Regions from separate parts of the Streptomyces sp. NPDC004721 genome, predicted to be linked through region 2. Evidence: predicted binding sites of a transcription regulator. Region 2 holds the regulator's gene; the other holds the start of a gene.
The links. The regulator HspR, encoded in region 2, represses chaperone genes until heat shock. The targets are predictions, from matches to a motif close to TTGAGNNNNNNNNNCTCAA.
Positions count from the first base shown of each region.

Region 1: dnaK (molecular chaperone DnaK) is a predicted target of HspR. The motif match lies at 6,031-6,049, and genes of this name have one in related genera.

Region 1 is NZ_JBSGBZ010000077.1:157-9,174, forward strand. Features, by position in the region: gene ACWEK3_RS37795 (class I SAM-dependent methyltransferase) at 1-715, opposite strand, end outside; gene ACWEK3_RS37800 (4a-hydroxytetrahydrobiopterin dehydratase) at 746-1,051, opposite strand; gene ACWEK3_RS37805 (ADP-ribosylglycohydrolase family protein) at 1,212-2,315, opposite strand; gene ACWEK3_RS37810 (helix-turn-helix domain-containing protein) at 2,345-3,205, shown strand; gene ACWEK3_RS37815 (helix-turn-helix domain-containing protein) at 3,198-4,061, shown strand; gene dnaK (molecular chaperone DnaK) at 4,126-5,988, opposite strand; gene ACWEK3_RS37825 (OsmC family protein) at 6,140-6,565, opposite strand; gene ACWEK3_RS37830 (tetratricopeptide repeat protein) at 6,728-7,501, shown strand; gene ACWEK3_RS37835 (VWA domain-containing protein) at 7,491-9,018, shown strand, end outside.
Region 2 is NZ_JBSGBZ010000001.1:281,393-303,241, forward strand. Features, by position in the region: gene ACWEK3_RS01320 (alkaline phosphatase) at 1-1,070, shown strand, start outside; gene ACWEK3_RS01325 (hypothetical protein) at 1,232-1,810, shown strand; tRNA gene ACWEK3_RS01330 (tRNA-Gly) at 2,060-2,133, opposite strand; gene dcd (dCTP deaminase) at 2,636-3,211, shown strand; gene ACWEK3_RS01340 (phosphoribosyltransferase) at 3,226-3,735, shown strand; partial or broken gene ACWEK3_RS01345 (epoxide hydrolase) at 3,731-3,957, opposite strand; gene ACWEK3_RS01350 (hypothetical protein) at 4,035-6,056, shown strand; gene fmdA (formamidase) at 6,292-7,542, opposite strand; gene ACWEK3_RS01360 (AmiS/UreI family transporter) at 7,552-8,205, opposite strand; gene ACWEK3_RS01365 (FmdB family zinc ribbon protein) at 8,244-8,522, opposite strand; gene ACWEK3_RS01370 (hypothetical protein) at 8,915-9,337, shown strand; gene ACWEK3_RS01375 (Yip1 family protein) at 9,417-10,304, opposite strand; gene ACWEK3_RS01380 (antibiotic biosynthesis monooxygenase family protein) at 10,520-10,852, shown strand; gene ACWEK3_RS01385 ((Fe-S)-binding protein) at 10,935-13,217, opposite strand; gene ACWEK3_RS01390 (undecaprenyl/decaprenyl-phosphate alpha-N-acetylglucosaminyl 1-phosphate transferase) at 13,444-14,850, shown strand; gene dnaK (molecular chaperone DnaK) at 14,944-16,791, shown strand; gene grpE (nucleotide exchange factor GrpE) at 16,788-17,474, shown strand; gene dnaJ (molecular chaperone DnaJ) at 17,514-18,689, shown strand; gene ACWEK3_RS01410 (heat shock protein transcriptional repressor HspR) at 18,695-19,144, shown strand; gene ACWEK3_RS01415 (fibronectin type III domain-containing protein) at 19,254-21,248, opposite strand; gene ACWEK3_RS01420 (sugar ABC transporter substrate-binding protein) at 21,555-21,849, shown strand, end outside.

The DNA of each region.
Region 1 (9,018 bases), on a different contig from region 2:
TGAAGACCGGGTACGGGCGGCGGCGGTCCTGGTCGGGCAGGGCCGCCAGCCGCGTGGCGAAGTCCTGGGCGAGGGATTCGCCCGGCGGCAGCGTGACGAACCAGCCGCGGCGCAGGTCGGCGATGGTGCTGCGGGGGCTGCGGCCCTGGTCGCGGCCCGGGAAGAGGGCCTGCCCGGCCGGGACCAGGCCGTGCGCGGCGGCGTACTCGCCGACGAGGCCGGCGTCGTCGCGGGCCGGGCGGCGGGGCCGGCAGGCGAGTACGGCGTCGATGTCGCTGCCGACGTTGTGCGCGGCGGCCTTGTCGACCGTGGTCACGTACACCCCGCCGGGCCGGAGCACCCGGGCGCACTCGGCGACGATCGCCCGCGCGTCCTCGGGGCCGGGCGCCAGGTGCAGCAGCCACACGCTGGTGACGGCGTCGAACCGACCGTCGGGGAAGGGCAGGCTGCGGCTGTCGGCGAGCACGACGGCACCGGGCAGGCGTGCCCCGGCGTGCCGGGCCATCGCGGGCGCCCGGTCGACTCCGGTCACCCGCAGGCCGGCGCGGGCGGCGGCGAGGCGGCGGGTCACGATGCCGGTGCCGCAACCCACGTCGAGCAGTTCGCGCGTCTGCCGCGGCACGAGGCCGAGGACGGCCTCCGCCGCGGCCTCCGCTCTCGGTTCGCCGCCGCGCGAGGCGTCGTAGCGCTCGGCTTCCTCGTCGTAGTCCAGCACGCGGATCCCCCACCCCGCCCCGGCGGCGGCTCAGCTCGCCCCGTGTCCCGGTGCGAGGTCCTGCACCCGGCGGGCGAGTTCGAAGTCCTTCTCGGTGACGGCGCCGCCCGCGCTGTGGGTGTTCACGCTGAGCGAGACCGTGTTGTAGCCCAGGGTCAGGTCGGAGTGGTGGTTGAGCTCCTCCTGCACCTGGGCGATGTGCACGACCATCGCCGTCGCCGCGAAGTGCGAGCCGAGCCGGAAGGAGCGGGTGAGGCGGTCCCCGTCGACGGACCAGCCGGGCAGTTCGGCCAGCCGGTCCTCGATCTCCTTGTGCGACAGCGGTGCGACGGGCATGGGGCCGGCTCCCTTCCTGGACCTCTCCTGGACCTCGCGTTCCTGTTCAGACTGCCACAGGAGGGCCGCCGCGTCCCGGGCCGGAACGGGCCCTAGGGTCTTTCGTTTGGATCAGGCCGGATCAGGGAGCGGGGCGTGATCCAAACGAGAGGCCCTAGGCTCAGCCGGCCACGCACTCGGCCGCGAGGTCGTCCGCCAGGGCGGCGATCCTGGCGCGGCCCTCGACGTGTTCCACCCAGGTGTGCGGCAGGCCGTGGTCGCCGTGCCGGGCGCCGAGGATGTTTCCGCAGATGGATCCGGTGGAGTCGCTGTCACCCGAGTGGTTGACGGCGAGCAGCAGGGCGTCCTCGACGCGTGGGGCGGCCAGGGCGCTGTAGACGCCGATGGCGAGGGCCTCCTCGGCGACCCATCCGGCGCCGAGCCGCTGAAGCCTCTCGGACGTCGGAGTGCCCTGTGCGGCCAGGTCGAGGGCCTGTTCCAGGGCGGCACTGGTCTCCTCGTGCCCTGCATGGCGGGCGAGCAGCCGCAGCGCGCGCAGGACCGCACCCTCCACGGAGTCCCCGGACACGAGGTACGCGACGATCGCGGCGAGCGCGCCGGCCGCGTAGTAACCGGTGGGGTGGCCGTGGGTCGTCTGGGCGCAGCGGGCGGCCATGCCGAAGGCGGTGGCGGGGTCGGTGCGGGTCAGCCCGAAGGGCGCCGAGCGCATCACGGTGCCGCAGCCCTTGGAGTCGGAGTTGACCGGGCCGGGCGGGCCGAGTTCGGCCGCCGGATCGGGCACGAAGTCCTGGGCGAGCCCGGACAGGCAGGCGTTTCCAGGGGCGCGGCGGGCGTACAGCCACCGCTCGGTGATCAGTCCGCCGCGCGGACCCTCGTAGGAGCCCCCGGCGGGCCCGGCCATCTCAGTGTCCTCGGGGCCCTGCCTGCGCTGGGTCTCCAGCCAGCGCTCGTAGGCCCAGCGCACCAGGCGGGGCCAGCCGCCGCCGATGCCCCGCAGCCGCTCGCGCTCGTGGGCCTGGCGCAGGCCCTCCACGGTGAACAGGGTCATCTGGGTGTCGTCGGTGATCCGGCCCACCGCGCCGTCCCCGTCGGGCACCAGGCCGGTCACGCCGCGCGGACCGTGCACGGCGCGGATCCGCTCCAGGGAGTCGAATTCGACCGGATAGCCGAGCGCGTCCCCGACGGCGCCGCCCAGCAGGCAGCCGCGCACTCTGGCGCGGTACACCGCCGTCGCCTCCCAGGACGGCTTCCACGGCTCGGTCATACGCCCCCTCCTCGACTACGGTCGTGCGTATGGCCATTGTCGCGTCCGGCACCACCGCGTCCCCCACCGCCCCCGCAGCCCAGGGCGTGGGCCCGCTGCTGCGGTCCTGGCGGGAGCGGCGGCGGATCAGCCAGCTCGAACTGGCGCTGCGCGCCGACTCCTCGGCCCGGCACATCAGCTTCGTCGAGACCGGACGGTCCCGGCCGAGCGAGGAGATGGTGCTGCGGCTGGCGGAACACCTGGAGGTGCCGGTGCGGGAGCGCAACTCCCTGCTGCTGGCCGCCGGTTACGCCCCGAGGTACCGGCAGACCCCGCTGGAGGACCCGGCGCTCGGCCCGCTGCGCGAGGGCCTGGAGCGGCTGATCCGGGGATACGAGCCGTATCCGGCGCTGGTGGTCGACGCGACGTACGACGTGGTGAGCGCGAACCGGGGCATCACGATGCTGCTGGAGGGCATCCCGGAACGGCTGCTCACCGCACCGCTGAACGCCATGCGGCTGACCCTGCACCCGGACGGTCTGGCGCCGCGCATCCGCAATCTGCGCGAGTGGCGCGGGCATCTGCTCGCCCAGATGGAGCGGCAGGTCGCGCTGCACCGCTCGGCCGCGCTGCGCGAGCTGTACGAGGAGGTGGCGGCCTACCCGGTGCCGCGGGGCACGCCGGAGACGGCGGAGCCGCCCGGGCAGGTGCCGTACTTCGCGCTGCCGCTGCGGATCGAGCACGACGGGCGGGTGCTGTCGTTCGTCTCCTCCATCTCCACCTTCAACACGCCCATGGACGTGACGGTGGCGGAGCTGGCGATCGAGACGTTCCTGCCCGCCGATCCGGCCACCGTCGAGTACCTTCACTCGTCGTGGGCGGGAGAGAGCCGGGGTGCATGGCGTGAGTGAGCGGCGGGCGGCGCCCACCGTGGGCCAGGTGGTGCTCGGCAAACGGCTTCAGGAACTGCGGGAGAAGGCCGGACTGGGACGCGAGGCGGCCGCGCGCGTCCTGCGGGTGGCCCCCGCGACGGTACGGCGGATGGAGACGGCCGAGGTCGCGCTGAAGATCCCGTACGTGCAGATGCTGCTGAGCGCCTACGGGGTGGGCGACGAGGCGGCCGCCGCGTTCGTCGCGCTGGCCGAGGAGGCCAACGCGCCGGGCTGGTGGCAGCGGTTCCACGACGTGCTGCCGGAGTGGTTCAGCCTGTATGTGAGCCTGGAGGGCTCCGCCCGGCTGATCCGCTCCTACGAGCCGCACTTCGTACCGGGACTGCTCCAGACGGAGGACTATGCGCGGGCGGTTCTGGAGGCGGGGACGGTCGGGCAGCGCAGGCCGGACGCGGTCGAGCGGCACGTGTCGCTGCGGATGGCCCGGCAGCGGCTGCTGGAGCGGGCCGATCCGCCGCACCTGTGGGCGATCATCGACGAGACGGTGCTGCGGCGGCCGGTGAGCGACCGCCCCGAGGTGATGCGCGAGCAGCTGGACAAGCTGCTCCTCTACACCGAGCGGGACCGGGTGACGCTGCAGGTCGCCGAGTTCGCGCGGGGGCCGCACGCGGGGACGTACGCGCCGTTCTCGCTGTTCCGCTTCGCCGAGCCGGAGCTGCCCGACCTGGTCTACACCGAGTACCTGACCGGCGCCCTGTACCTGGACTCCCGCACGGAGATCTCCGCGCACCTCGAGGTCCTGGACCGCATGACGGCCGCCGCCGCCACCGCCGAGCAGACCCGCGAGCTGCTGCGGAAGTACCGCGAGAACCTGTGAGCCGCACCCGGCGGTCGAGCGACCTGTAGCCCTGGGTCCCCTCGTTCGGATCAGGCGAAAGACCCTAGGCGGCTCCGCCCCTGGTGTCGCGTTCGTCGTCGACGATCTCCGCGTCCACCACCGTGTCCTCGTCGGGCGGTGCCGCCCGCGGTCCGGTGCTCTCCGTGCCGCTCTGCTGGGCCTGGGCGTACATCGCCTGGCCCATCCGCTGGCTGACGGAGGCCAGTTTGTCGATGGCCGTGCGCAGCGCGGGGGTCTCCGCCTGCTGCTCCAGGAGGGCTTTCACCTCGGCGGCGGCGGCCTCGACCTCCGACTTGGTGTCGGCGGGCACGCGGTCGCCGTTGTCGCGGAGGAAGTTCTCCGTCTGGTAGACGAGCTGCTCGGCCTGGTTGCGGGTCTCGGCGGACTCCCGGCGCTTGCGGTCCTCCTCGGCGTACTGCTCGGCCTCCCGCATCATGCGGTCGATGTCGTCCTTGGGCAGTGCCGAGCCGCCGGTCACGGTCATCTTCTGCTCGCGGCCGGTGGCGAGGTCCTTGGCCGAGACGTGCATGATCCCGTTGGCGTCGATGTCGAAGGCGACCTCGATCTGCGGCACCCCGCGCGGGGCGGGCGGCAGGCCGGTGAGGTCGAAGACGCCGAGCTTCTTGTTGTACGCGGCGATCTCACGTTCGCCCTGGTAGACCTGGATGCCGACCGAGGGCTGGTTGTCGGTGGCGGTGGTGAAGATCTCCGAACGCCGGGTCGGGATCGTGGTGTTGCGCTCGATGAGCTTGGTCATGATGCCGCCCTTGGTCTCGATGCCGAGGGACAGCGGGGTGACGTCGAGGAGGAGGACGTCCTTGACGTCGCCGCGGATCACGCCCGCCTGGAGGGCGGCGCCCACGGCCACCACCTCGTCGGGGTTGACGCCCTTGTGCGGGTCCTTGCCGGTCAGCTCCCGCACCAGGTCGGTCACGGCCGGCATCCGGGTGGAGCCGCCGACGAGGATCACGTGGTCGACGGCCGAGAGCTTGATGCCCGCGTCCTTGACGGCCTGGTGGAAGGGCTTGCGGCAGCGGTCCAGCAGATCGGCGGTGAGCTCCTGGAACTGGGCCCGGGTCAGCTTCTCGTCCAGGTGCAGCGGGCCCTCGGCGGAGGCCGTGATGTAGGGCAGGTTGATCGTGGTCTCGGAGGACGACGACAGCTCGATCTTGGCCTTCTCGGCGGCCTCGCGCAGCCGCTGCACCGCCATCTTGTCGTTGCCGAGGTCGACGCCGTACTGGCCCTTGAACCGCTTGACCAGGTGCTCGACGATCCGCTGGTCCCAGTCGTCGCCGCCGAGGTGGGTGTCACCGTTGGTGGCCTTGACCTCGATGACGCCGTCGCCGATCTCCAGCAGGGAGACGTCGAAGGTGCCGCCGCCGAGGTCGAAGACGAGCACGGTCTGCTCCTCGCCCCGGTCCAGGCCGTAGGCGAGCGCGGCGGCCGTCGGCTCGTTGATGATCCTCAGGACCTTCAGGCCGGCGATCTCCCCGGCCTCCTTCGTCGCCTGCCGCTGGGCGTCGTCGAAGTACGCCGGCACGGTGATCACCGCGTCCGTGACGTCCTCGCCGAGGTACGCCTCCGCGTCCCGCTTCAGCTTCTGCAGGACGCGCGCGGACAGCTCCTGCGCCCGGTAGCGGGTGCCGTCGACGGAGCCCTGGTCCGGGAAGCGCCAGTTCGCGTCCCCCATGTGGCGCTTGACCGAGCGTGCGGTGCGCTCCACGTTCGTCACCGCCTGCCGCTTGGCCACCTCGCCGACGAGCACCTCGCCGTTCTTGGCGAACGCCACGACCGACGGCGTGGTGCGCGCGCCCTCGGCGTTGGCGACGACGGTGGGGTCGCCGCCTTCCAGCAGGGCCACCACCGAGTTCGTCGTCCCGAGATCGATCCCGACCGCACGTGCCATCTTCGTCCCCTTCCGGGCGCCTCCTGCTCTCCAGCACAAAACTTGAGTGCGCTGTTGTCAATGCCGCGTACCCGCCGGCTGCCGCTCTACCCGGGAACACCGATGCCGCGCCCGGGACGAGGGGCGCGGCATCGTCGGACGTGGCCTCGGCTCAGGCGAGCTTCGCGTCCAGGGTGATCGTCGTACCGGCCAGGGCCTGGCTGACCGGGCAGTTCTTCTTGGCTTCCTCGGCCGCGGCGACGAACGCGTCGTTGTCGATGCCGGGGACCGTGCCCTCGACGCTGAGGTGGATGCCCGTGATGCCCTCGCCCGGCTGGAAGGTGACGTCCGCCTTCGTCCGCAGGGTGGTGGGCGGGGTGCCGGCGCCGGCGAGGCCGTGCGACAGCGCCATGGAGAAGCAGCTGGAGTGGGCGGCTGCGATCAGCTCCTCGGGGCTGGTCTTCCCGTTCGCCTGCTCGGCGCGCGACGGCCACGACACCGGCTGCTGGCCGATGCCGGAGGAGTCGAAGGTGACGACGCCGTTGCCCTCGAGCAGGTTGCCTTCCCAGACGGTGTGAGCGGTGCGCGTGGTTGCCACGGTTGGTTCCATACCTTTCGCCAAGGTTCCCGTTGCCGGGGTTCCGTAACCGCCATCCGATCACATCCGCGCCGTGCGCAACCACCGAACAGGCCGCGACCTGCCGTGGAAGGTGTGTGAATCGCCTGCCGGACGGCAGGGGGAGGCCCTACAGTCCGTTCCATGGTCGAACTCTTCCAAGTCCTCGGGGGAATCGCGGGATTTGGTGGGGTCGCTCTCGGTGTCCTGTACCTGCTCTACCGGGACCTCGTGCGCGACATCATCCGCAGGCGGATGTTCCGGACGCTCACTTCGGCGCAGGCGACCGCCCTGTTCGGGGCCGTGGTCGTGCTCGCCTTCGCCGTGGCGATCCTCGGGATCTTCGCCACCCTCGCCGAAAGCACGGGTGTCCGGCAGTTCCTGGTCCTCGTGGGCATGCTGCTGCTGTTCCTGCTGGCGGTGCTGTTCCTCGCGGTGCGCGTGGTCACCGGCCCGGTGGCCCGCGCGAAGGCCGACGGCGGTGCGGAGCGCAGGCTCACCACGGTGCGCCGGCACGTCGAGAGCGGGGAGGCCGACCAGGCGGAGCGCGCCCTGGAGGCGTCCCGGCTGGACCGCGAGTCGTCCGTGTTCTGGTACTGGAAGGCCAGGATCGCGCTGGTCCGGTCCAACCTCGACGTGGCGTACGGCTATGTCGAGGAGGCACTGAAGCTGGACGGCCGGGACCCGTACGGCATCGCGCTGAAGATAGAGCTGCTTCTGCTGGCGGGCGACCCCGACCGGCGTGACCGGGCCGCGCGGCTGTCGGTGGAGAGCACCGGCTTGAGCGGCGAACTCGACGCGTGGCTGCGCCAGTTGCGGGCCGAGGGAATGTTCGACGGTGGGGTACGCACCCGCACGGAGTTCGAGGCGCGGTGCCCGCTTCCCACCCGTACCACGGAGGATGTCCATGCGGAGTGAGCGGAGCAGGCACAGGGAGCAGCGGAAGGCGGTCCTCTTCCTCCCGTCGGCCACCGTCGCGGGCGGAGGCCCGGGCGGTGGGTCGTACGACGAGCCGGAGGAGGCGCTGCGGGAGGCACTGACCGCCGCGGCCCGGGCGGACCTGTTCCCGCTCTCGCCGCCGGCCCGTACGGCGGAGGAGGCCGACGCGCTCCTCGCCCGGCACCCGGACGCGCTGCTCCTGATCCACCCCGGCGGCCGGATCCCGCGCGACGCGCGCCCCCAACCGGGCGGCGCGCTGTGGCAACTCCTGCGCTGCGGAGCCGGACTGCGGCTGTGCGAACCGGCCACGGTGGCGGAGGCCGCTCTTCCGGAAGGCTCTTTACAACCGGAGGGGGCCTCTCGTGTGGAGGGTGCCTCGTCGTCGGTGGGGGCGTCGTCCTCGGAGGAGTCGCCGCTCCCGCCGGGTGCCCCGCTTCCGGGCGGCTCGGCCGCGCCGGGGCCCATGGGCCCCGGCGGCGAGGACCGGCTGGCACTGCTGGTGGTGGAGCTGCCCCGGGAGGGTGCTCCCGCCGCGGCCGGGCGGGCGGTACGCGCCGAGCGCGCGCGGCTGTGCCAGGACTTCGCGGCTCGCATCGGACTGCCGGCCGGGCCGGTGCTCGGGGAGAGCGCCGAGGACTGGGCGGTGGAGCTACGAGGGGCAGCGCGCTGGAACCTGCCGCTGACGGCGATCGTGCACCCCGGGATCACCCCGCCCGCCCCGGACAGCCCGGACGCCCCGCTGTGGGGATGGCTGCGGGCGGGTCGGGAGATCCGGTCGGCGTCCGCCCCGCGCGACGGGCGGTTCTCCCTGCGGGGGTCGGGGGCGGCGTCCGAAGGGGAACTCGGCACCGCCCACATCGGCCGTCTGAGCGCTCCGCCTCCGGACGAGGACGACTGGCTCTTCCCCGCCTCACTCGACGGGGAGATCCAAGCGCGCAGGCGGAGCGCCGCGCAACCTCCGCCGGGTTCCCGCGGGCCCGCCGGGCCACCGCCACCCGAGGACGAGGGCTACGAGGGCGATGCGTTCCTCCGCCGTCGCGGCCCCCGCGACGCGGTTCCCGAATCCGCGGCCACCGATCACCTCGGTGCCGCCGCGCGACGTCGCACCATCAGCTATGGCGCCCAGCCGCCCGGCCATCGCCTGCCCCTGTTCGGCCGCACCGGCCGGCCCCTCCCTCACGACGGACTCTTCATCCGCCGCAACAGCGCCTTCGGCACCCGTTCCCCCCTCGGCGTGCGGGATCTCATCGAGCAGGGCGTGATCATCGGGCAGGAGCAGATCCGGTTCGACGACTTCGTGGCGGCCCGCACGGAGCAGGTGCCCGGTCCCCCGCCCGGCCGGGCCGTCGGCGTCAGCCACGGGCTGGCGGCCGCGCAGGGCGAGTTCAGGGCCGACGAGGCGACGACCCACTTCCTGGAGATCACCCTGAAGGCGGGCGAGGCACCGCCCGAGGACGCCCCCGCCGAGCCGCTTCCGGTGAACTTCGTCTTCGTCG
Region 2 (21,849 bases):
CCCCGGCCGGCATGTTCAGCCACGCGCTGCTCCGCGGCTGCCAGGGCCCGACCTACTCCGACGCCTCGTGCCTGCCGAAGAACGCTGACGGCACGTACGAGAACAAGCCGGCCGACAAGACCCTGATCACCCCGATCGCCCAGCAGATCGCCCGCAACGGCGTCGCTGACGTGATCTTCGGTGGCGGTCTGTCCCGCTTCCAGCCGGACGACGAGAAGGCGATGAAGGCCCAGGGCTACCAAGTCCTCGGCAGCTTCGGTGACGCGGGGCTCAGCGAGCAGACCGCCGCCAGCCAGCAGGTCGCCACCAAGTCCGAGCTTGACAAGGTCAAGAAGGGCAAGGTCGTCGGCCTGTTCAACCGCGGCAACCTGACCGTGGAGAACGCCAAGGCCAAGCTTCCGGCGGGTGCCGCCGAGAAGCAGGAGCCGACCCTGGCGGAGATGACCAAGAAGTCCATCTCCCTGCTGGACGGCGCCTCCAAGAAGGGCTTCCTGCTCCAGATCGAGGGCGCGCTGATCGACAAGCGCTCGCACGCCAACGACGCTGAGCAGACCCTTGACGAGGTCAAGGCGTTCGACGACGCCGTCAAGGCCGCGGTCGACTTCGCCAAGAAGGACGGCCACACCCTGGTCGTCGTCACCGCCGACCACGAGTGCGCCGGCTTCAACATCATCGAGCGTGGCACCTTCACCAACGCCGAGGCGGCCGCGCCTCCGGTGAACGTCGACTCGGGCAACACGGCGAACAACTCCACGCCGTCGCGCGCCGGTGGCAACGTGCTGGACCGGACCCGCTCCACCGGCATCGTCAACGGCGCCGGCGCGGGTGACGCGAAGAACTTCGCCCCGGCCACCTTCCGCACCGCCGACGACCCCGCGGGCGTCAAGGACGGCTCCCCGGAGGCCAGCCTCTGGCTGACCTACCTGTCGGGCAACCACACCGGTGCCGACGTGCCGATCTACGCCTTCGGCCCCGGCGCCGACGCCTTCGGCGCCAGCCAGGACAACACCGACCTGTACCGGAAGATGTACACGTCGCTGTTCCGCTCGCAGCCGGCCAAGCAGCACTGATCACGTGACGCGGGGCCGGGAGCGCATACCGCGCTCCCGGCCCCGTCCGGTTTCCGCACCCGCTCCTGACGAAGGCCGACCGGTCAGTGCCGGCAGCCCAGGGTCGCGGAAGCCGTCGGCCGGGCGCCGACCGTCCCGAGTACGTACCAGGAGTCCTACCCATGCCCCTTCCCGCCAGCCCCCGCAGTCGCATCCGCGTCCGCGTCGCCTCCGCCACGGCCGTGGGTGTCCTCGCGCTCGGCGCACTCACCGGCTGCACCGGCAACGGCAGCGACAGCCACGACAACGGCCAGGACAGCCGGCCGCACAGCACGGCATCGTCGGCCACGTCCAGCGAACTCGCCCTGCCCACGCCCCGTTCCGCCCCCGCTCCGGCGGCCAGCCTCAGCCCCGCCGCCACCCCCGGTGAGGTCCGTATCTCGGACGGGCCCTTCACCGACCGGGTCCGGATCACCAAGCTCGCCCTCGCCAAGGGACCGGCCGCCGTCACCGGACACCTGGTCGTCACCTCCGACGTCAGCGACCTCATCGCCCTCGAGTTGCGTGCCGCCTACTACGACGCCCAGGGCCGCCTGCTGGGCACCGGCACCTTCGAGCACACCGAGGAGGGCCACGCCCACGGGGAGCACTCCGGCCCGCAGGCCGAGAACGGGGGGATCGACTTCACCATCCCCGCCAAGGGCGTCCACGGCACCCCCGCCGCCGCCGTGCTCTCCATCCCGGTGCTGGTGAACGAGTAGCGGCGGCTTTACGGCCGACGGGCCGCGGAGTGGCTCTGAGCACGTCCGCACTGAGCAGCCGGCGAGCAGTTACCGCACTCGGGGCCCGCGCTCGCCCGCCGGGGCCGAGCGTGGTGGCGTGCCGGGCGTTCGAGTCGGCCGTGGTGAGGGTCCGCCAGTTCTTCAGCCAATGGTGCGGTTGTGGTGCGCACACCGCCTACCGGTCCAGACAACAAAGAACCCCCGGGCCTCTGGCCTGGGGGTTTCTGCTGGAGCGGGTGACGAGAATCGAACTCGCGCTCTCAGCTTGGGAAGCTGATGTTCTACCATTAAACTACACCCGCGTAAGACGCCGACCGAAGTTCGGGTCCGGCGCTCACTGTACCCCATCCCTGGCCCCCGGTGTTTGAGCCGTGGGGCCGGCGTGCGTTCGAAGAGGGGAGTGGCGCTGCGGGGGAACGGAGTTGGGGCGTACGGTGGGGGTGCGCGAGAGGGGTCCTGTGAGGCCGGAGTGCCGTCTGGTGGCACGTCTCTTTGATCCCGTAATGTGGCTTTTGTCGTCAGGCGGCGAGAGGCCAGACGCGGTTCTGGGGAAGGGACTTTAGGGACTTGATGGAGCGCACCGTCGTCCGTTGTGCCGAGGGGCACGTGTTCAGCACCGCTTCGTTCCCGATGCAGCAGGCCGAGCGGCTCGGCCCCGGCCGGCTCATGAGGTGTCCACGGTGTGCCAGGCTCCGCAGTGCGGTGCCCGTGGCACTTCAGAAGAGGTAGCGGCAGCATCGCGGCACCGGCGCGTGGAGTCGTCCTGATTGTGGGGGCTCCGCGCGCCTTGCGTATCCTCGCTACGTGCTTCTCTCAGACAAGGACATCCGGGCCGAGATCGACGCCGGGCGGGTGCGGATCGATCCCTTCGACGAATCCATGGTGCAGCCGTCGAGCATCGATGTGCGGCTGGACCGCTACTTCCGGGTGTTCGAGAATCACCGCTACCCCCACATCGACCCCTCTGTCGAGCAGCCCGACCTCACCCGGCTGGTCGAGCCGGAGGGCGACGAGCCGTTCATCCTGCACCCGGGTGAGTTCGTCCTCGCTTCGACGTACGAGGTCATCACGCTTCCCGACGACCTGGCCTCCCGGCTCGAGGGCAAGAGCTCGCTCGGGCGGCTCGGGCTGGTCACCCACTCCACCGCCGGGTTCATCGACCCCGGGTTCTCCGGGCACGTGACCCTGGAGCTGTCGAACCTCGCGACGCTGCCGATCAAGCTCTGGCCCGGGATGAAGATCGGGCAGCTGTGCTTGTTCCGGCTCAGCTCTCCCGCCGAGGCCCCGTACGGCAGCGAACGCTACGGCTCCCGGTACCAGGGGCAGCGCGGGCCCACCGCCTCCCGCTCCTACGTCAACTTCCACCGCACGCAGGTGTGAGGGGCACCCACGACATGACCGAGATACGAGAGAACCTCACCTACGAGGACTTCGGCGTCGCCGTGCGCGAACTCGCGCAGACCATCGCCGACGACGGGTACGAGCCGGACATCGTGCTCAGCATCGCGCGCGGCGGTGTCTTCGTCGCCGGCGGGCTCGCCTACGCCCTCGACTGCAAGAACATCCACCTGGTCAACGTGGAGTTCTACACGGGCGTCGGCACCACGCTCGAGATGCCCGTCATGCTCGCGCCCGTACCCAACGTCATCGACTTCTCCGACAAGAAGGTCCTGATCACGGACGACGTCGCCGACACCGGCAAGACGCTCAAGCTGGTCCGGGACTTCTGCCTGGACACCGTCGCCGAGGTGCGCAGCGCCGTCATCTACGAGAAGTCCCAGTCGCTCGTGAAGTGCGAGTACGTCTGGAAGCGCACCGACCACTGGATCAACTTCCCGTGGAGTGTTTTGCCTCCAGTACACAAGTCGGGAGAGGCGCCCAAGGAGAACAAGGAAGCGCTGTGAGCAGCCGGTCGCGGTCGACGGCGCCTTCCGGAACGTTCTCGGAGTCGGTCCACTTCTTGAACTTCTCGACGATCCAGGCGAGTTGTCCGACCGGGGAAACCGTGAGATTGTACGGCAGCGTCTGCGGCCTGGTCGCCTGGATGTCCGCGTAGCCCTGCGGGTCCGGCTCCACGCCTGGACGCGCTCTCACGAGTCCAGAGTCCGCCGGCGCTCGTGGGGGCCCGGTTCCTGCAGGTGAACGACTTGGTGACAGCCCTGTTCATCCTGACGCACTACAGTCGGAATTCCAGGGTGACAGCATGCGATTCCCCAAGCCGGTTCGATCCGTACTGGCGGTCCCCCTGGTGGTGGCTCTGGCGGTCTCCTGCCAGAGCTCGCCCGGGTCGGCGGAGGGCGCGGCCCCCGCGTCGAAGACCTCGTTCATGCAGATCGTCGCCCACCAGGATGACGACATCCTGTTCATGAACCCCGACCTGACCCGGCAGTACCGGGACCCGTCCGTCACCGTCTACCTGACCGGCGGCGAGACGATCGACCCCCGCTTCCCCGACACCTGCGCTTACTCGGCCAGCCGGGACGCCGGGGCGAAGGCCGCCCACGCGCAGATGGCCGGCGTCGCCGATCCGACCTGGACGGCGGTCCCGCTGAAGCTGGGTAACGGGAAGACCGTCGAGGTCGACACCCTGGACCAGGCACCCCAGGTCAAGCTGGTCTTCATGCGGCTGCACGCCCGCGGCGACAGGAACTGGGTGACCAAGGGCACCGGCCAGGCCAACCTCGCCGAGCTGTATGCCTTCGGCAAGGCGAAGTCGTTGCGGGAGTCGACCCTCGGCAGCCTGCCGGTCGACGGCAAGTGCAACCGCACCTATGCCCACCAGCAGTTCAGCCGAGCCGACCTGGTGGCCTCGCTGACCGATCTGATGCAGCACTTCCAACCCACCGTCGTGCTGGCCCAGGACCCCAAGGTCGAGGACGGCTACTCGCGCGACACCACCGACCTCGGCGACCACTCCGACCACATCGGCGGTGCCCGGTTCGTCGCCGAGGCCGCGCGCGGCTACCACGGGCCCGGCGGCAACCGGCACTTCCTGCTGCGCCACTACCGGGACTACAACATCCGGCTCGACCCGGAGAACGTCCCGCCCGCCCTCGCCGAGGAGAAGAAGCACACCTTCCTGACGTACCTCGGGCCGGACCGCCACACCGGCGAGCACTACTCCGGCCGCCTCGACCCCCAGCCCAACCCGGAGGAACCCCCGTTCTACGCGATGTTCCCCGGGCGCCAGTACCCGCGCTGGTGGAGCGGCACGTCCTGGTCCGCACTGGACCGCGGCGGCCTGCTGAACGCCTTCGCGGTCCTCGACGGCCACGTCCAGGCCTGGCGGGAGACGGAATCGGGCGGAGCCTGGAGGGGCCCGGCCGCGGTTCCTGGCGGGGAGGCCATGGCCCCCACGCTGGGCGTGCTGAAGGACCGCGACGGCCTGATCCACCTGTTCGGCATCCGACTGCGCGACAGCCGGATCGTCACGGTCGCGCAGACCGCTTCCGGTGCCTGGGGCGCCTGGACGGTGCTTGGCAACCCGGACCAGGGTGACCCGCAGTACGTGGGCGCTCCGGCGCCGGCGCTCGACCGGGACGGGCGGATGACGGTCTTCGTCCGCAACGCCGGCGGCGGGGTGAGCGCCACCTCGCAGCGGCCGGACGGGAGCTGGCCGGGGACGTGGACGGACCTCGGCGGTACCTGGGTGCGTGACGGGCTGACGGCCACGACGGCGTCCGACGGCCGGATTGAGCTGTTCGCACCGTCCAAGGACGGGATCCGCCACTGGCGCCAGAACGAGTCCGGCGCCTTCACCCAGGACGGCGCCCTCCTCGGCCCCGCCCCCGCGGGACCGATCACGGCCGGCCGGAGGGCCGACGGCCGGCTGGCCGTCTTCTACCACCAGGCCGGCACCACCCGGACGGTCACGCAGTACGTGCGGGCGGACGGCACCTGGACCAGCGCGCCCACCCCGCTGGGCGGACCGGCCGGAACCGACGGCGTGGCGGTGGCCACCAGCGGGGACGGCCGGATCGCCGTGGCCGTCCGCAACGGGGGCGGTGGGGTCAGCACCGTCTCCTGGTCCGGGCCGGACCAGCTGCTCGGACTTACCTGGTCCGACCTCGGTTTCGGGATCATCGGCGCTCCCACCGTGGCGTTCGACGGCGCGGGCCGCCAGGTCGTCCTCGCCCTGGGCCGGGACGCCGCCCTGCACGTCATCCGGCAGTCCGCGCCCGGCGCCGGGAGCCCCTTCGGACCGTGGCAGCAGGCAGGCGACTGACCGGTCACGCCGCACGGCCGTCTGCGGGACGACGCGGCCGAGGAGCCCGCTGCCGAGCCTGCCGTCGTGCCGTGGCCGCCGTCGCTGGTGCCGGCCCTCTGTGCGGGAAGCCCGGATTCGATCCCGGTCCGATCGCGCCAGTACCGCGCTGACCTGCAGAGATCCCGTAGGGCCGCGTCGAACGCCGTACGGCCCCGCAGCACGTGCTGCGGGGCCGTACCTGTGCGTGGTCCGGTCAGGCGCTGGTCAGCGCCGCCTGGCCGCGGTCGGCCTTCACCGGGCCGGCGGCGGACGGCCGGACGTCGAAGTCGAACATGGCGGTGGGCACGTACAGCGAGCAGCAGGCGTTCGGGATGTCGACGATGCCGCTGATGCGTCCCTCTATGGGCGCGGAGCCGAGCAGCAGGTAGGCCTGCTCGCCGCTGTAGCCGAACCTCTTGAAGTACTCGACCGCGTTGAGGCAGGCCCGCCGGTAGGCCAGCGTCGCGTCCATGTAGAAGTTGGTGTCCGTGTCGTGGTCGACGGAGACACCGATGAAGCTGATGAACTCCGTGTAGCGCGGCTCGACGTTGCCGGGCATGAACACCGGGTTGGTGGTGATGCCGTACTTCTCCATGCCGCCCTTGATCAGATCGATGTGGAAGTCGATGAAGCCGCCCATCTCGATGGCGCCGCAGAAGCTGATCTCTCCGTCGCCCTGGCTGAAGTGCAGGTCGCCCGCGGAGAGCTTGGCGTCCTTGACGTACACGGGGAAGAAGGCCCGCGAACCGCGGGTCATGTTCTTGATGTCCTGGTTGCCGCCGTTCTCACGGGCCGGCACCGTGCGTGCGCCTTCCGCGGCGATGCGGTTGGCGAGGTCTCCGGTGGCCGTGCCGGCGAGCGCGTTGCTGGCGTCCGGAGGTACGGCGAGGGGCGGGACCCGGTTCGGGTCGGTGTCGATCAGCGCCTTCTCGCGGGCGTTCCAGCGGCCGAGCATCTCGGCGGACGGGGCCGTTCCGAACAGCCCGGGGTGGGTGATTCCGGTGTAGCGGATGCCGGGCAGGTGGCGGGAGACCGCCTGCTGGCCGTGGAAGTTCCAGACGGCCTTGTAGGAGTCCGGGAAGTAGTCGGTCAGGAAGCCTCCGCCGTTCTTCTTGGCGAAGATGCCGGTGTAGCCCCAGCCCTGGCCGGCCGCGTCCCCGCTCTGCTGCGGCACGGGACCGAGGTCGAGGATGTCGACGACGAGCAGGTCGCCGGGCTCGGCGCCCTCCACGCCTATCGGCCCGCTGAGCATGTGAGGGACGGTCAGATCGATGTCGCGCACATCGTTGGCGGAGTCGTTGTTGCCGATCTGGCAGTCGGTCCAGTCGCGGCACTCGATGCGGAACTCCGCTCCCGGCTTCACCATGGTGGCGCTGGGGACGTCGGGGTGCCACCTGTTGTGTCCGGGAACGTCCTGCTCACGCATCGACTTGCTCTGGTCCACGCTGAAGAGGATTTCGGGCATGACAGCTCCTCACTTCTGATCCGGTGACGTTGGAGCGCCCGCACCGTTGGCCGGCGGAGCGGCTTGGCTGGGCTGAGGCGATTGACGGGTGCGCGGCCACAGCCCCACGAACATCAGCACGCCGAAGACCCCCAGGGCGATGGCCGTCTCGGTGGGGTGCTTCCAGTAGCCGGAGAGCAGCAGCCCCGCGGGAATGGCACCGGTGACCCAGCCCTCGATCGCGGTGATCCAGCCCGTATAGATCCTGAGGTGGTCCATCTTGAGACCGAGCAGCAGGAAGAACAGGAACCACAGCAAGGCCCAGTAGAGCCAGATGACCCCGAAGGGGTAGTCCTTCAAGAGTCGGAAATTGGCGTACGAATATCCCAGGGCGGCAATTGCCACAAACAATGAGTAGTAGCCGACCCCGGTGGTGTCGAGGTCGGCGAGCAGGCCGATACCCACATACAGGTAGGTGAAGGCGAACAGGTAGATTCCAGATGCCGCCAGGATCTTCTTGGGGTCGCCGCCGGAGGTGAAGATGAGGTAAGTCGGCGTCACTACCTGCAGTGTGCCTACGAATAGGTTGAACACTGCTCCTGCCCGGGCGTCGACCTTGCCGAGAAGCAGCAGCCCATTCATGAAGAGCACCGCACCGACAAAGAGGAGTCCCACATTTCCCACCGGGACGCACCTCCTGACTCCGCGTGGGGTGGAGACAGTCAGGGACGCGGCAACCGCGAGAGCGCGGGGTGCGGTCGCGGCTCCGGCCTTGTGCGCGGCGGCACTTCGGAGACCACTGCCGGGGCCTCACGGGCCTGCTCCTCCCGTTCGCGGAGGGCGGCGGACGCGCTCGAGGCCGTCGACAGGCCGGGCGCGGAGTACAGGCGCCTCGCGGCGTCCGCACAGAGAGGGCACCCATATGTCTTGGGTGCCGTTCCGATCGTCAATTTCACATCGAAAGGGCCGCAATGGCTGCACAGATATTCGTAAGTGGCCATTATCGCTCCGGAAACCACTGGACGCTCACGAACCCGAGTGCGCGGCGCGCTGGAAAAGCGACCGCCGCAACTGTTTCCTCTCTTCAAGGAGACGTCTCGTCAATGGGCGTGTCAAGTCGGGGAGGCGTCGCCTGCCCTTCTCTTGATCCGGCAGCCCGTGGTGTGCGCATCAGTGCATGATCGAGCGGTCGCGTTGATCAGCCGGGTGCCGCGGGGAACCAGCGGAAGATCCACCGTGAGGGGAGGAGTGAGCCGACTCACTCCGAATTTTGCTGGACGGTGGCGACCGAGACCTTTAGTTTCGGTAAATAGATTGATTTTTCTTATGCGGAGGCACCGGCGCCACGCATACTGTCTCGCAGAAAACCAAGGAGGGCGGATCGGTGAGCAACATGGACGCCGTGTGGGTACGAGGCGTGAACGGCATTCAGTTGCATCACGTGACCGACCTTCAGGACGCCGGCAGGTTTCTGGGCAACGCGGCGATGGCGCTGCGGGCCGCGCACGTGAGGACCGGCACCGACCAGTACGCCGGCATCGCCGCCGAGCTGAAGAGCCTGGTGGAGCGAGTGCGGGAGCTGGAGGACAAGGCACGGTCGAGCATGCACGACCTGCACTCCACCGACCCCGAGCGGTTCGCCCGCTGCCGGGACGGTCACGAGCCGTGGCCCGGCGAGATCCCGGCGGGGTTCATCCCGCGCCACACCTGCAAGGACGAGTGCCTCTACCACGACCGCGGGGTCGTAGAGGCGGTCATGCAGTGCACTTGCGGGCAGCCGCCGTGCAGGGCGTGTGAGATCGGCGGCAAGCTCTGACGGCAGGAGACGAGCAAGGGGCCCGGCGCATCGTCGCCGGGCCCCTTGTGTGCTGGTGGGCTGCTGGAAGGCCGGAACGCTAGAACGTGCCGAGCTTCACGATCGACAGCAGGGCGATCAGCTGGATCGCCGAGGCGCCCAGGGCCTTGGGCCAGGGCAGGTCGTGGGAGCGGCTGACCATGAGGGTCAGCAGGGCGCCGCACGCGACCCAGGTGGCCCAGCCGACGAGCTGGACGAAGCCCGCGTCGCCGCCGAGGAACATGGCGACGAGCAGACGCGGCGCGTCCGTGATCGACGCGATCAGCATGGACAGTCCGACCGTGGGCTGCCAGGCTCCGTCGCCGCCGAGCTGGCGGGCCAGGGTGTGGGTGACCACACCGAGGATGAAGGAACTGATCACTATGGCCACGGCGGTGATCAGCACGATCGGGACCGCGTTGGAGAGCGTGGCGTTGATGGCGTCCTCGCGGGCGCCGTCGAAGCCGAAGACCGCGAGCAGCCCGTAGAGGAACGTCACGATGAGGGCGGGGCCCCACATCGTGTAGTCGCGCATCCGGAGGAAGGTCTGCTTGGGGGACAGGACTATGCCCCGCAGCAGGTCCGTCCAGTGCAGACGCGGGCCGATCGGGCCGGCCGGCGCCGAGCCCGCGCGGTAGGTCCCGCACTGGCTGTAGGGGTCCTCGCCGACGGCGAACGCCTGGGTGTGGCCTGGGTTGTTGGCCGCGTACGGGTCGGGGCCGCCCTGCGGGTAGCCGCCGAAGTATTCCGGCTCGCCCTGGCCGCCGCCGTAGCCGCCGCCGGCCTGGGGCCACTGGGCGCCGCCGCCTCCGTGCGGCGGCCGCTGCTGCGCCGGGGGATAGCCGTACGAGGGGGCCTGGGGCGCCTGCCGCCCGTACGGAGGTCGTTGGGTCCGCGCTTGCGGGGCACGGTCGTTCCTGCCGCCGCGTCCGCTCCTGAATCCAGCCACGTCTCGAACGTACCCGAGCCCGGCAAGTCGCGTGCGGGGCCGGGTGTTCCGGCAGGGCATTGGGTCCGAGCTGTGACATCCCCTAAGGGGCGTTCCGGGCTCTTCTCAGGGGCGTTCACGGGGTGCTCCGAGGTGTCGTGCCGGAGCTTTCCGGACCACGGACGACCACGGAGGCGCTGAGTGGCGGCCCGGGGGCCACCGGGCAGGATGGGACCATGAGCGTAGTCAAGATCAACGTACTGACCGTGCCCGCCGAGCAGCGCGAGACGCTGGAGAAGCGGTTCGCCTCCCGGGCGCACGGGGTCGAGAACTCCGACGGGTTCGAGTGGTTCGAGCTCCTGCGCCCTGTCGAGGGCACCGACACCTATCTCGTCTACACGCGCTGGCGTGACGAGGAGTCGTTCCAGGCCTGGCTTGAGGGGCCGATGAAGGCCGCGCACCAGGGCGCCGGCGGGGGTGAGGGAGGGGAGCGGCCGAAGCCCGCGGCCACCGGCTCCACCCTGTGGTCCTTCGAGGTCGTGCAGCAGGCCGCCCCCAAGAGCGCGTAGCGCTCCCGGAAACACGGCGACGCCCCCGTGCCGGTACGGACACGGGGGCGTCGGACGCGGGGGCGCCGGGCCGCCGGGCCGCCTACTTCACCGGCGCGGGCTCCGGCTCGCTCTCGTCGGCCGCCTCGCCCGCCGGGTCGACCGGCGTCCTGACGGAGTCAAGGAGCAGCTGGGCGACGTCCACGACCTGGACGGACTCCTTGGCCTTGCCGTCGTTCTTCTTGCCGTTCACGGAGTCCGTGAGCATGACCAGGCAGAACGGGCAGGCCGTCGAGACGATGTCCGGGTTCAGCGAAAGGGCCTCGTCGACGCGCTCGTCGTTGATGCGCTTGCCGATCCGCTCCTCCATCCACATCCGGGCGCCGCCGGCGCCGCAGCAGAAACCGCGCTCCTTGTGGCGGTGCATCTCCTCGTTCCTGAGGCCCGGGACCTTGCCGATGATCTCGCGCGGAGGCGTGTAGATCTTGTTGTGGCGGCCCAGGTAGCAGGGGTCGTGGTAGGTGATGATGCCCTCGACCGGGGTGACCGGGACCAGCTTGCCCTCGTCCACCAGGTGCTGGAGCAGCTGGGTGTGGTGGATGACCTCGTAGTCGCCGCCGAGCTGCGGGTACTCGTTGCCGAGCGTGTTGAGGCAGTGCGGGCAGGTGGCGACGATCCTCTTCGCCGACTTCGGCTTCCTGGACTCGGGGGTGACGTTGCCCTCGTCGTCCGTCTCCTCGCCGAAGGCCATGTTCAGCGCGGTGACGTTCTCCATGCCGAGTTCCTGGAACAGGGGCTCGTTGCCCAGGCGGCGGGCCGAGTCACCGGTGCACTTCTCGTCGCCGCCCATGATCGCGAACTTCACGCCCGCGATGTGCAGCAGCTCCGCGAAGGCCTTGGTGGTCTTCTTGGCGCGGTCCTCCAGGGCGCCGGCGCAGCCGACCCAGTACAGGTAGTCGACCTCGGAGAGGTCCTCGATGTCCTTGCCGACGACCGGGACGTCGAAGTCGACCTCCTTGGTCCACTCCAGGCGCTGCTTCTTGGCCAGGCCCCAGGGGTTGCCCTTCTTCTCCAGGTTCTTGAGCATCGTGCCCGCCTCGGACGGGAACGAGGACTCGATCATGACCTGGTAGCGGCGCATGTCGACGATGTGGTCGACGTGCTCGATGTCGACCGGGCACTGCTCGACGCAGGCACCGCAGGTGGTGCAGGACCACAGGACGTCCGGGTCGATGACGCCGCTCTCCTCGAGCGTGCCGATCAGCGGGCGCTCGGCCTCCGCGAGCGCCGCCGCCGGGACGTCCTTCAGCTGCTCGGCGGACGCCTTCTCCTCGCCCTCCATCGACTTGCCGCCGCCGGCCAGCAGGTACGGGGCCTTGGCGTGCGCGTGGTCGCGCAGCGACATGACCAGCAGCTTGGGGGAGAGCGGCTTGCCGGTGTTCCAGGCCGGGCACTGCGACTGGCAGCGGCCGCACTCGGTGCAGGTGGAGAAGTCCAGCAGGCCCTTCCAGGAGAACTGCTCGACCTGGGAGACGCCGAAGACGTCGTCGTCGCCGGGGTCGGTGAAGTCGATCGCCTTGCCGCCGGAGGTCATCGGCTGAAGGGCGCCCAGGGCCGTGCCGCCGTCGGCCTCGCGCTTGAACCAGATGTTCGGGAAGGCCAGGAAGCGGTGCCAGGCCACGCCCATGTTGGTGTTCAGGGAGACCACGATCATCCACACGAAGGACGTGCCGATCTTGATCATCGCGGTCAGGTAGACCAGGTTCTGCAGGGTGCCGGCCGACAGGCTCTTGAAGGCGAGCACCAGCGGGTACGAGGCGAAGTACCCGGCCTCGTAGTGCTCCACGTGGTGCAGCGCGCCCTCCAGTCCGCGCAGGACGTAGATCGCGAGGCCGATGGTGAGGATGACGTACTCGACGAAGTACGCCTGGCCGGCCTTGGAGCCGGCGAAGCGGGACTTGCGGCCGGGCCGGGACGGCAGGCTCAGCAGCCGGATCGCGATGAGCACGGCGATGCCGAGGACGGTCATCACGCCGATGAACTCGATGTACATCTCGAACGGCAGGAAGTCGCCGATGACCGGCAGCGTCCAGTCGGCCCGGAACAGCTGGCCGAACGCCTGTGCGAGAGTCGGCGGCAGCGTCAGGAAGCCGACGGCCACGAACCAGTGGGCGACGCCCACGATGCCCCACCGGTTCATCCGGGTGTGGCCGAGGAACTCCCGGACCAGGGTCACGCTGCGCTGGTAGGGGTTGTCGGTACGGGTGCCGGCGGGTACGGGCTGGCCCAGCTTGAAGTACCGGACGAACTGGCCGATGGCACGGGCGAGCAGTGCGACGCCGACCACGGTCAGGACCAGCGACACGATGATCGCGGCGAGTTGCATGGGGGCTCCTGAGGCGGCCTCGAGATTACTGAGCGGTAACTTATGTAGTCCGTCTGAGACTACCCCCATCCTCTGTCGCAATGCAGCCGGGCGCGGGGTGATCTGGGTCGCTGAGCGGCACCTTGAGGGCCGTCCGGGGGGTGCCTGGGGGCCGCCCGGGAATCCAGTCGCGTTCCGATCGTGTTATTCACACCCGATCGCCCCATATACCCCTAATTTAAGAACCGTGCTATACGGGATCGCCACCGCCATCACCGCTCTCCTCCTCGCCGCCCTGCTCTCGGCGCTGCTCCGAGTGCTCGCGCTCCGGCTGGGTCTCGTCGACCGCAGGAGGCGGGCGCGCCCCTTGCCGCTGCTCGGCGGCCTGGCCGTGGTGCTCAGCACCTGCCTGGTCGCCGCGGCGGGCGGCTGGACCGGTACCGCCCCGCTGGGCGACGGGGTCGGCAGGCTGCTCGCCGCGGGCGCGGCGGTCGCCGTACTCGGGACCGCGGCGGACGTATGGCGGCTGAAGACGCCGTTCCTGCTCGTCGGTACGGCCCTCGCGGCGGCCTGCGTGGTGCCGTACGACGAGATCGGGCCGGTGGCCGGGATCGCCGCCGTGGTCTGGATCGCCTGTGTGGCCGCCGCCTTCCGGGGACTCGATCACGCGGACGGCCTCGCGGGCACCATGGGAGTGCTCACCGCGTTCGGGGTGGGCGTGTGCGCGGCGGCCGAGGTGATGGACGACCTCGCGGTGCTGCTGAGCGTGCTGGCCGCCGCCCTCACCGGCTTCCTGATGCACAACTGGCATCCGGCGCGGGTCGCGTTCGGGTCCGGCGGCTCGCTGTTCACCGGCTTCGTGGTCGCCTCCGCGGCCCTCCTCACCCGTACCGGGTACGGCACGGTCTCCACCGTTGCGGTGCTGTTCGCGCTCACCGCCACGGCGAGCGCCGACGCCGTGCTGGTCCTCGCGTCGCGGAAGCTGGCCGGGCGTCCCCTGCTGCGCCGCGGCCCCGACCATCTCGCGCACCGGTTGCGCCGGCTCGGGCCGACTCCGCCGGGCGCGACCGTCCTGCTCGGTCTCGCCACCTTCGCCGCGGTCCTGGTCGGGGTGCTGGTGCACACGGGCTGGGCCGAGCCGACGGCCGTACTGTGGGTGGCCGGGGCGGCCCTGGCGGTCGTCCTCGGGCTGCTGCGGGTGCCTGCGTACGCGCCGCGGCGGCCGACCGAACTCAACAGCGTCCGCGCGCAGGCCCCGGGTTCCGGTACGCGCTCGCAGTCCCGGGTGCCGGGCACCCGGGGGCAGACCCGGGTGCCCGGCACCCGCGGGCGGCCCGAGGAGCGGACCGCCCGGAGCGCCGCCGGTGCCGCCACACGCGCGCGTGGCGACGCGTCCGGTTCCGGGGCACCGCCACGCGTGCGCGCTGACTCCTCCGGCGCCCGTCCCCGCACCGAGCCCTTCCGGGTCCTCCGCGCCCTGAGGCAGTCCGGCGCGGGGGCTCCCAGAGCCCCCCGCGGCAGGGCTCCGTACGACGCGGAGACCGGCGCACCCGGCGTTCAGGTCCCTCGCCGTCAACTTGAATATCCGCCTCCTCCGCCCCGGCAATCCACATCGCCGCAGGTCAGAGCACCCTTGCGTATAAGGGATGGATAAGACTTGAGTCGATGCGGCTCAGGTCTGTTGACCCGACGGTGAGCCTCGGGCACACTTGAGTCCGTTCCACTCAAGTCAGCTGGAGGATTCACCATGGCACGTGCGGTCGGCATCGACCTGGGCACGACTAACTCCGTCGTCAGCGTTCTGGAGGGCGGCGAGCCCACCGTCATCACCAACGCCGAGGGTGCCAGGACCACGCCGTCCGTCGTCGCCTTCGCCAAGAACGGCGAGGTGCTGGTCGGCGAGGTGGCCAAGCGTCAGGCCGTCACCAACGTCGACAGGACCATCCGGTCGGTCAAGCGCCACATGGGCACCGACTGGAAGATCAACCTCGACGGCAAGGACTTCAACCCGCAGCAGATCAGCGCCTTCGTGCTGCAGAAGCTGAAGCGGGACGCCGAGTCCTACCTGGGCGAGAAGGTCACGGACGCGGTCATCACCGTCCCGGCGTACTTCAACGACGCCGAGCGCCAGGCCACCAAGGAGGCCGGCGAGATCGCCGGTCTGAACGTGCTGCGCATCGTCAACGAGCCGACCGCCGCCGCCCTGGCGTACGGCCTCGACAAGGACGAGCAGATGATCCTCGTCTTCGACCTCGGTGGCGGTACGTTCGACGTCTCGCTGCTGGAGATCGGCGACGGTGTCGTCGAGGTGAAGGCCACCAACGGTGACAACCACCTCGGTGGTGACGACTGGGACCAGCGCGTCGTCGACTACCTGGTCAAGCAGTTCCAGGCCGGTCACGGCGTGGACCTGTCCAAGGACAAGATGGCCCTGCAGCGTCTGCGCGAGGCGGCGGAGAAGGCCAAGATCGAGCTGTCCTCGTCCACCGAGACCTCGATCAACCTGCCCTACATCACCGCGTCCGCCGAGGGCCCGCTGCACCTGGACGAGAGGCTCACCCGCGCCCAGTTCCAGCAGCTGACGGCCGACCTGCTCGAGCGCTGCAAGACGCCGTTCTACAACGTGATCAAGGACGCCGGCGTCTCCGTCAACGACATCGACCACATCGTGCTCGTCGGTGGTTCCACCCGTATGCCCGCGGTCGCCGAGCTCGTCAAGGAGCTGACCGGCGGCAAGGAGGCCAACAAGGGCGTGAACCCGGACGAGGTCGTCGCCATCGGCGCCTCGCTCCAGGCCGGTGTCCTCAAGGGCGAGGTCAAGGACGTCCTGCTGCTCGACGTCACCCCGCTGTCCCTCGGCATCGAGACCAAGGGCGGCATCATGACCAAGCTGATCGAGCGCAACACCACGATCCCGACCAAGCGCTCGGAGATCTTCACCACGGCCGAGGACAACCAGCCGTCGGTGCAGATCCAGGTCTACCAGGGCGAGCGCGAGATCGCCGCGTACAACAAGAAGCTCGGCATGTTCGAGCTGACCGGTCTGCCGCCGGCGCCCCGCGGCGTCCCGCAGATCGAGGTCTCCTTCGACATCGACGCCAACGGCATCATGCACGTCACGGCGAAGGACCTCGGCACCGGCAAGGAGCAGAAGATGACCGTCACCGGCGGCTCCTCGCTCCCGAAGGACGAGGTCGACCGCATGCGCGAGGAGGCCGAGCGCTACGCGGAGGAGGACCACAAGCGTCGCGAGGCCGCCGAGACCCGCAACCAGGGCGAGCAGCTCGTCTACCAGACCGAGAAGTTCCTCAAGGACAACGAGGACAAGGTCCCCGGCGAGATCAAGACCGAGGTGGAGTCCGCCGTCACCGAGCTGAAGGAGCAGCTCAAGGGCGAGGACACCGCCGCGATCCGTGCCGCCACGGAGAAGGTCGCCGCCGTCTCCCAGAAGCTCGGCCAGGCCATGTACGCCGACGCCCAGGCCGCGCAGGCCGCGGGCGGTGCCGGTGACGCCGGCGCGGGCCAGGCCAAGGCCGACGACGACGTCGTGGACGCCGAGATCGTCGACGATGAGCGCAAGGACGGTGCGGCGTGACGGAGGAGACCCCCGGCTTCGAGGAACACCAGCCGCAGCCTCCACCGCAGTCCGACGCCGCCTCCGGCACCACCCCCGAGGACGCCGCGCCGGCCGCCGCCCAGGACAAGGGCGCGGCCCCGGCCGGTGACGCGGACCAGTCGGCCGCGCTGACGGCCCAGCTGGACCAGGTGCGCACGGCGCTCGGCGAGCGCACGGCGGACCTGCAACGGCTCCAGGCCGAGTACCAGAACTACCGGCGCCGGGTCGATCGCGACCGGATCGCGGTACGGGAGGTCGCTGTCGCGAACATCCTGTCCGAGCTCCTGCCCGTGCTCGACGACATCGGCCGCGCGCGGGACCACAGCGAACTGGTGGGCGGTTTCAAGTCCGTCGCCGAGTCGCTGGAGACCGTGGTGGCGAAGCTCGGGCTGCAGCAGTTCGGCAAGGAGGGCGAGCCCTTCGACCCGACGATCCACGAGGCCCTGATGCACTCCTACGCACCGGACGTCACCGAGACGACGTGCGTGGCGATTCTGCAGCCCGGGTATCGGATCGGCGAGCGCACCATCCGCCCCGCGCGGGTGGCGGTCGCCGAGCCCCAGCCCGGCGCGCAGACGGTCAAGCCGGCCGAGGAGTCCGGCACGGCCCAGGCCGCCGAACAGGGCGAGGACAAGGAGAGCGGTGGCCCGGAGGAGGGCTGACGTAATAACTGACGACGCACGAGAGGAGGGACGTCGGGGATGAGCACCAAGGACTTCATCGAGAAGGACTACTACAAGGTCCTCGGCGTCCCCAAGGACGCCACCGAGGCCGAGATCAAGAAGGCGTACCGGAAGCTCGCCCGCGAGTTCCACCCGGACGCCAACAAGGGCAACGCCAAGGCCGAGGAGCGCTTCAAGGAGATCTCCGAGGCGAACGACGTGCTCGGCGACGCCAAGAAGCGCAAGGAGTACGACGAGGCCCGCGCCCTGTTCGGCAACGGCGGCTTCCGCCCCGGACCGGGCGCCGGCGGCGGCTCCTTCAACTTCGACCTGGGCGACCTCTTCGGAGGTGCCCAGGGCGGGAGCGGCAGCGGCGGCTTCGGCGGCGGAATCGGTGACGTCTTCGGGGGCCTGTTCAACCGGGGCGGCACGGGCACCACGCGCGCCCAGCCCAGGCGCGGCCAGGACATCGAGTCCGAGGTCACGCTGAGCTTCACGGAGGCCATCGAGGGCGCGACGGTGCCGCTGCGCATGTCCAGCCAGCAGCCGTGCAAGGCCTGTTCGGGCACCGGCGACAAGAACGGCACACCGCGGGTGTGTCCGACCTGCGTCGGCACCGGACAGGTGGCGCGCGGCTCGGGCGGCGGATTCTCGCTGACGGACCCGTGCCCGGACTGCAAGGGCCGCGGACTCATCGCGGAGAACCCCTGCGAGGTCTGCATGGGCTCCGGGCGGGCCAAGTCGTCCCGGACGATGCAGGTCCGCATCCCGGCCGGGGTCAGCGACGGCCAGCGCATCCGGCTGCGCGGCAAGGGCGCCCCGGGCGAGCGCGGCGGACCCGCGGGCGACCTGTACGTGGTGGTGCACGTCGGGGAGCACCCGGTCTTCGGCCGCCGGGGCGACAACCTCACCGTGACCGTGCCGGTCACGTTCGCCGAGGCGGCCCTCGGCGGCGAGGTCCGCGTGCCCACCCTGGGCGGTCCCCCGGTGACGCTGAAGCTGCCCCCGGGCACACCGAACGGGCGTACGATGCGGGCCCGCGGCAAGGGCGCGGTCCGCAAGGACGGCAGCCACGGCGACCTCCTGGTCACCGTGGAGGTGAGTGTCCCGAAGGACCTGTCGGGGAAGGCTCGTGACGCGCTTCAGGCGTATCGCGAGGCCACCGCGGGCGAGGACCCGCGGGCCGAGCTGTTCGAGGCCGCGAAGGGAGCATGAGTGAGATGGACGGCCGCCGTCGCAACCCGTACGAACTGACGGAAGACACACCGGTGTACGTCATCTCGGTGGCCGCCCAGCTGTCCGGACTGCACCCGCAGACACTCCGCCAGTACGACCGCCTGGGCCTGGTGTCCCCCGACCGCACCGCCGGCCGAGGGCGCCGCTACTCGGCCCGTGACATCGAACTGCTCCGCCAGGTGCAGCAGTTGTCGCAGGACGAGGGCATCAACCTGGCCGGCATCAAGCGCATCATCGAACTGGAGAACCAGGTCACCGCGCTCCAGTCCCGGATCGCGGAACTCCAGGCGGCGCTGGACGGCGCCGCGGCGGCGATGCGGCAGCGCGAGGCCGCCGTCCACGCCTCCTACCGCCGGGACCTGGTCCCCTACCAGGAGGTCCAGCAGACCAGCGCGCTGGTGGTGTGGCGGCCCAAGCGGCAGCAGCCGGACTGACACGCATCCGGCCGCGGACCGCGCACGACACACTCGGGCACGAGCGCGACGAGGGGCCGGGAGGCCGTACAGCCTCCCGGCCCCTCGTCGTGCCGCCGGCGGCCCCGGCTCAGGTGAACGCGTGGGTGCCCACCGGCGCCGACTCGGTCCCGTCCGGGTAGGCGACGGTGGCCCGGTAGAAGACCGTGGTGTCGCTCGGCGCCGTGGTGTCGAGGTACCACTGGGTGCCGGTGACCGGCGTGGCGGTGATCCTGACCCAGGTGCCGGCCGCGGGATCCCAGCGGTCGACGAGGAAGCCGATCGCCGGGCCGCGCGGGTCGAGCGAGGGGGTGTACGAGACGCGGACCGAGTTGCCCTCGGCCTGGTTGTCGGCCCTCGTGTACAGGATGTCCGAGCTGTCCGGCCAGGTCTGCGGGGGCCGCAGGTCGAGTTCGGTGACGGCGACGGACGGGGCCGAGGCGACGTCCACGGCGTTGCCGGCCCGGTCGACGGCGACGACCGCGTAGCGCAGGCTCTCGCCGTCGGGCAGGTTCCGGTCCAGCCTGCGGGGCTGCATGTGGCCGTCGAGGGTCCTGGTGATGTCGGTGTACGTCCAGGGGCCGTCGGCATACACGCCCCGGTAGACCCGGTAGTGGTCGAAGTCGGCGGCCGTGCCGCCGTCCCATTCGAGCAGGATGCCGTTGCCGGCCGCCGTCGCGGTCAGGCCGGTCACGGGGGCGGGGGCGGTGTAGTCGCCGACGTGGTCGACGGTGACCTGTGCCAGGGGGCCGCCGTTGTTCGCGTCGTCGATGGCCAGGACCCAGTAGGTGTACGTCGTGGAGCGCTTGACCGAGGTGTCCACGAAGTAACCCGACCCGTCGTCGCCGTAGCGCGCGTTGCCGATCCGGGTGCCGTCGCGATAGACCGCGTACCCGCTCAGCGGCGAGGCGGGGTCCGACTGCCACGGCCAGGTCAGCGTCACCTCGTACTCCCCGTCGACGGCCGTCACCTCCGGGACGACGGTCGGTGCGGTGGTGTCGTACGTCTGGTACCAGGCGGTGCCGGAGGCCGCAGACTCATTGCCGTGGATGTCGACGGCCGTGACGACGTAGTAGTAGAAGTCGCCGGTGGGGGGCGGTGTCTCGGTCCAGCGGGTGGTCGGCCCGGTTTCGCCCACCCGGTTCTCGGCGGTCGGGGCGACGGGGCTGCTCGTCGACCGGTAGACCCGGTAGCCGGCCAGGTCGGGGTCGGGACTGCCGTCCCAGGTCAGGTTCACCGTGGTGACCCGGCCGAAGGTCCAGTTCCGGTCCACGCCGCCGGGCGGGGCGGGCGGTGTCGTGTCGACGGTGGTGACCGGGCGGTCGGTGCCGCCGGTGGACTCGTTGCCGGCCTTGTCGTAGGCGCGGACCTGGTAGGAGAAGACCTGGCCGGTGGGCGGCGGGGTGTCCGTGGCGGAGGTCGCCGCGGTCGTGGTCAGGCGCGTCCAGCCGCCGTTGCCCTTGGGGCGCCGGTACAGGCGGTACCCGGCGAGGTCCATCTCCTTGTTCTTGGCCCATGTCGCCCTGGCCTTGCCCGTGTTCTTGTCGTACGACACGGAGAGGCCTGCCGGGGCGAGCGGCCTGGCCCTGTCGACGCTCGCCGAAGTCCGTGGCGCGTAGCCGAACTTGACGTTGGCCCGGCCCGTCCAGTTGACGTAGTCCACGCGCAGTGTGTGGGTGCCGGAGGGGATCGTGACGTTGACGGTCCTGCTGACCGTCGAGGACACGTTCTTCCACAGGTCGACCTTGCGCTTGCCGTCCAGGTACACCCGTATGCCGTCCTGCACGGCGACCGCGAACACGAACGGCCCGCCGGAGCCGAAGTTCCGGGTCACCGTCCAGCGCACGCCGAACTTGTCCTTCGGCAGGCCCTTGGCGGGCGCGCCGGTGCCCCAGTTCTCGTTGACCGCGCTGTCGCAGTCCGTCTTCTTCGGCTGGCCGGAGAACGTGGTGTTCGCATAGAACTGCCGCTTGTAGACGGGCGAGGCGCAGTTCACGGCCGCCGAGGCGGGAGCGGTCGCCGAGAGCATCCCGCAGGCGGCGGTGAGCGCGACGGTCGTGGCCGTGGTACGGCCGGCTGGCTTCATTCGGTCCTCTGGTCGTGACGGGAACGCCGGAGCAAGGCTCCCGTGACCACGACTCGCGTGGCGGGGAGTTGGTTGTACGGATCTTGGCCCGGCGGTGGGCGGCCGTCGGGTGCGGGGCCCGTAAAGGGCGTTTGGAGGCGATTCAGCAAGGCTCCGCAAGGTCTTCACAGGCACAGCGGAGCGTTGCGTTGCCATCTCGTTAAGTGGTTCCGCTTGACGCCGGTGGTCGCCTCCGCGTTGGCTTTTCAGTCACCTGGGTCGCAATGCTGCGCCCACGTCCGGAAGGCACCAGAAGTGAGCACCTCGATGCGTCGTATCGCCATAGCCGTGGTCGCGCCCACGCTGTCCTTCTCGCTCGCCGCCTGCGGGGCGCTCGGCGGGTCGGGGAGCAGCAGCGACGCGAGCCCGACCAAGGGCAACGACCTGACGGTGGGTCTGCTGCTGCCGGAGACGGCCAACACCCGGTACGAGAAGTTCGACTACCCCATCATCAAGGAGAAGGTCGCGGCCCTGACCCGGAACCAGGGTAAGGTCGAGTATGCCAACGCGGACGCGGACGCGAGCCGGCAGGCCGGCCAGATGCAGCGGATGATCGACAACA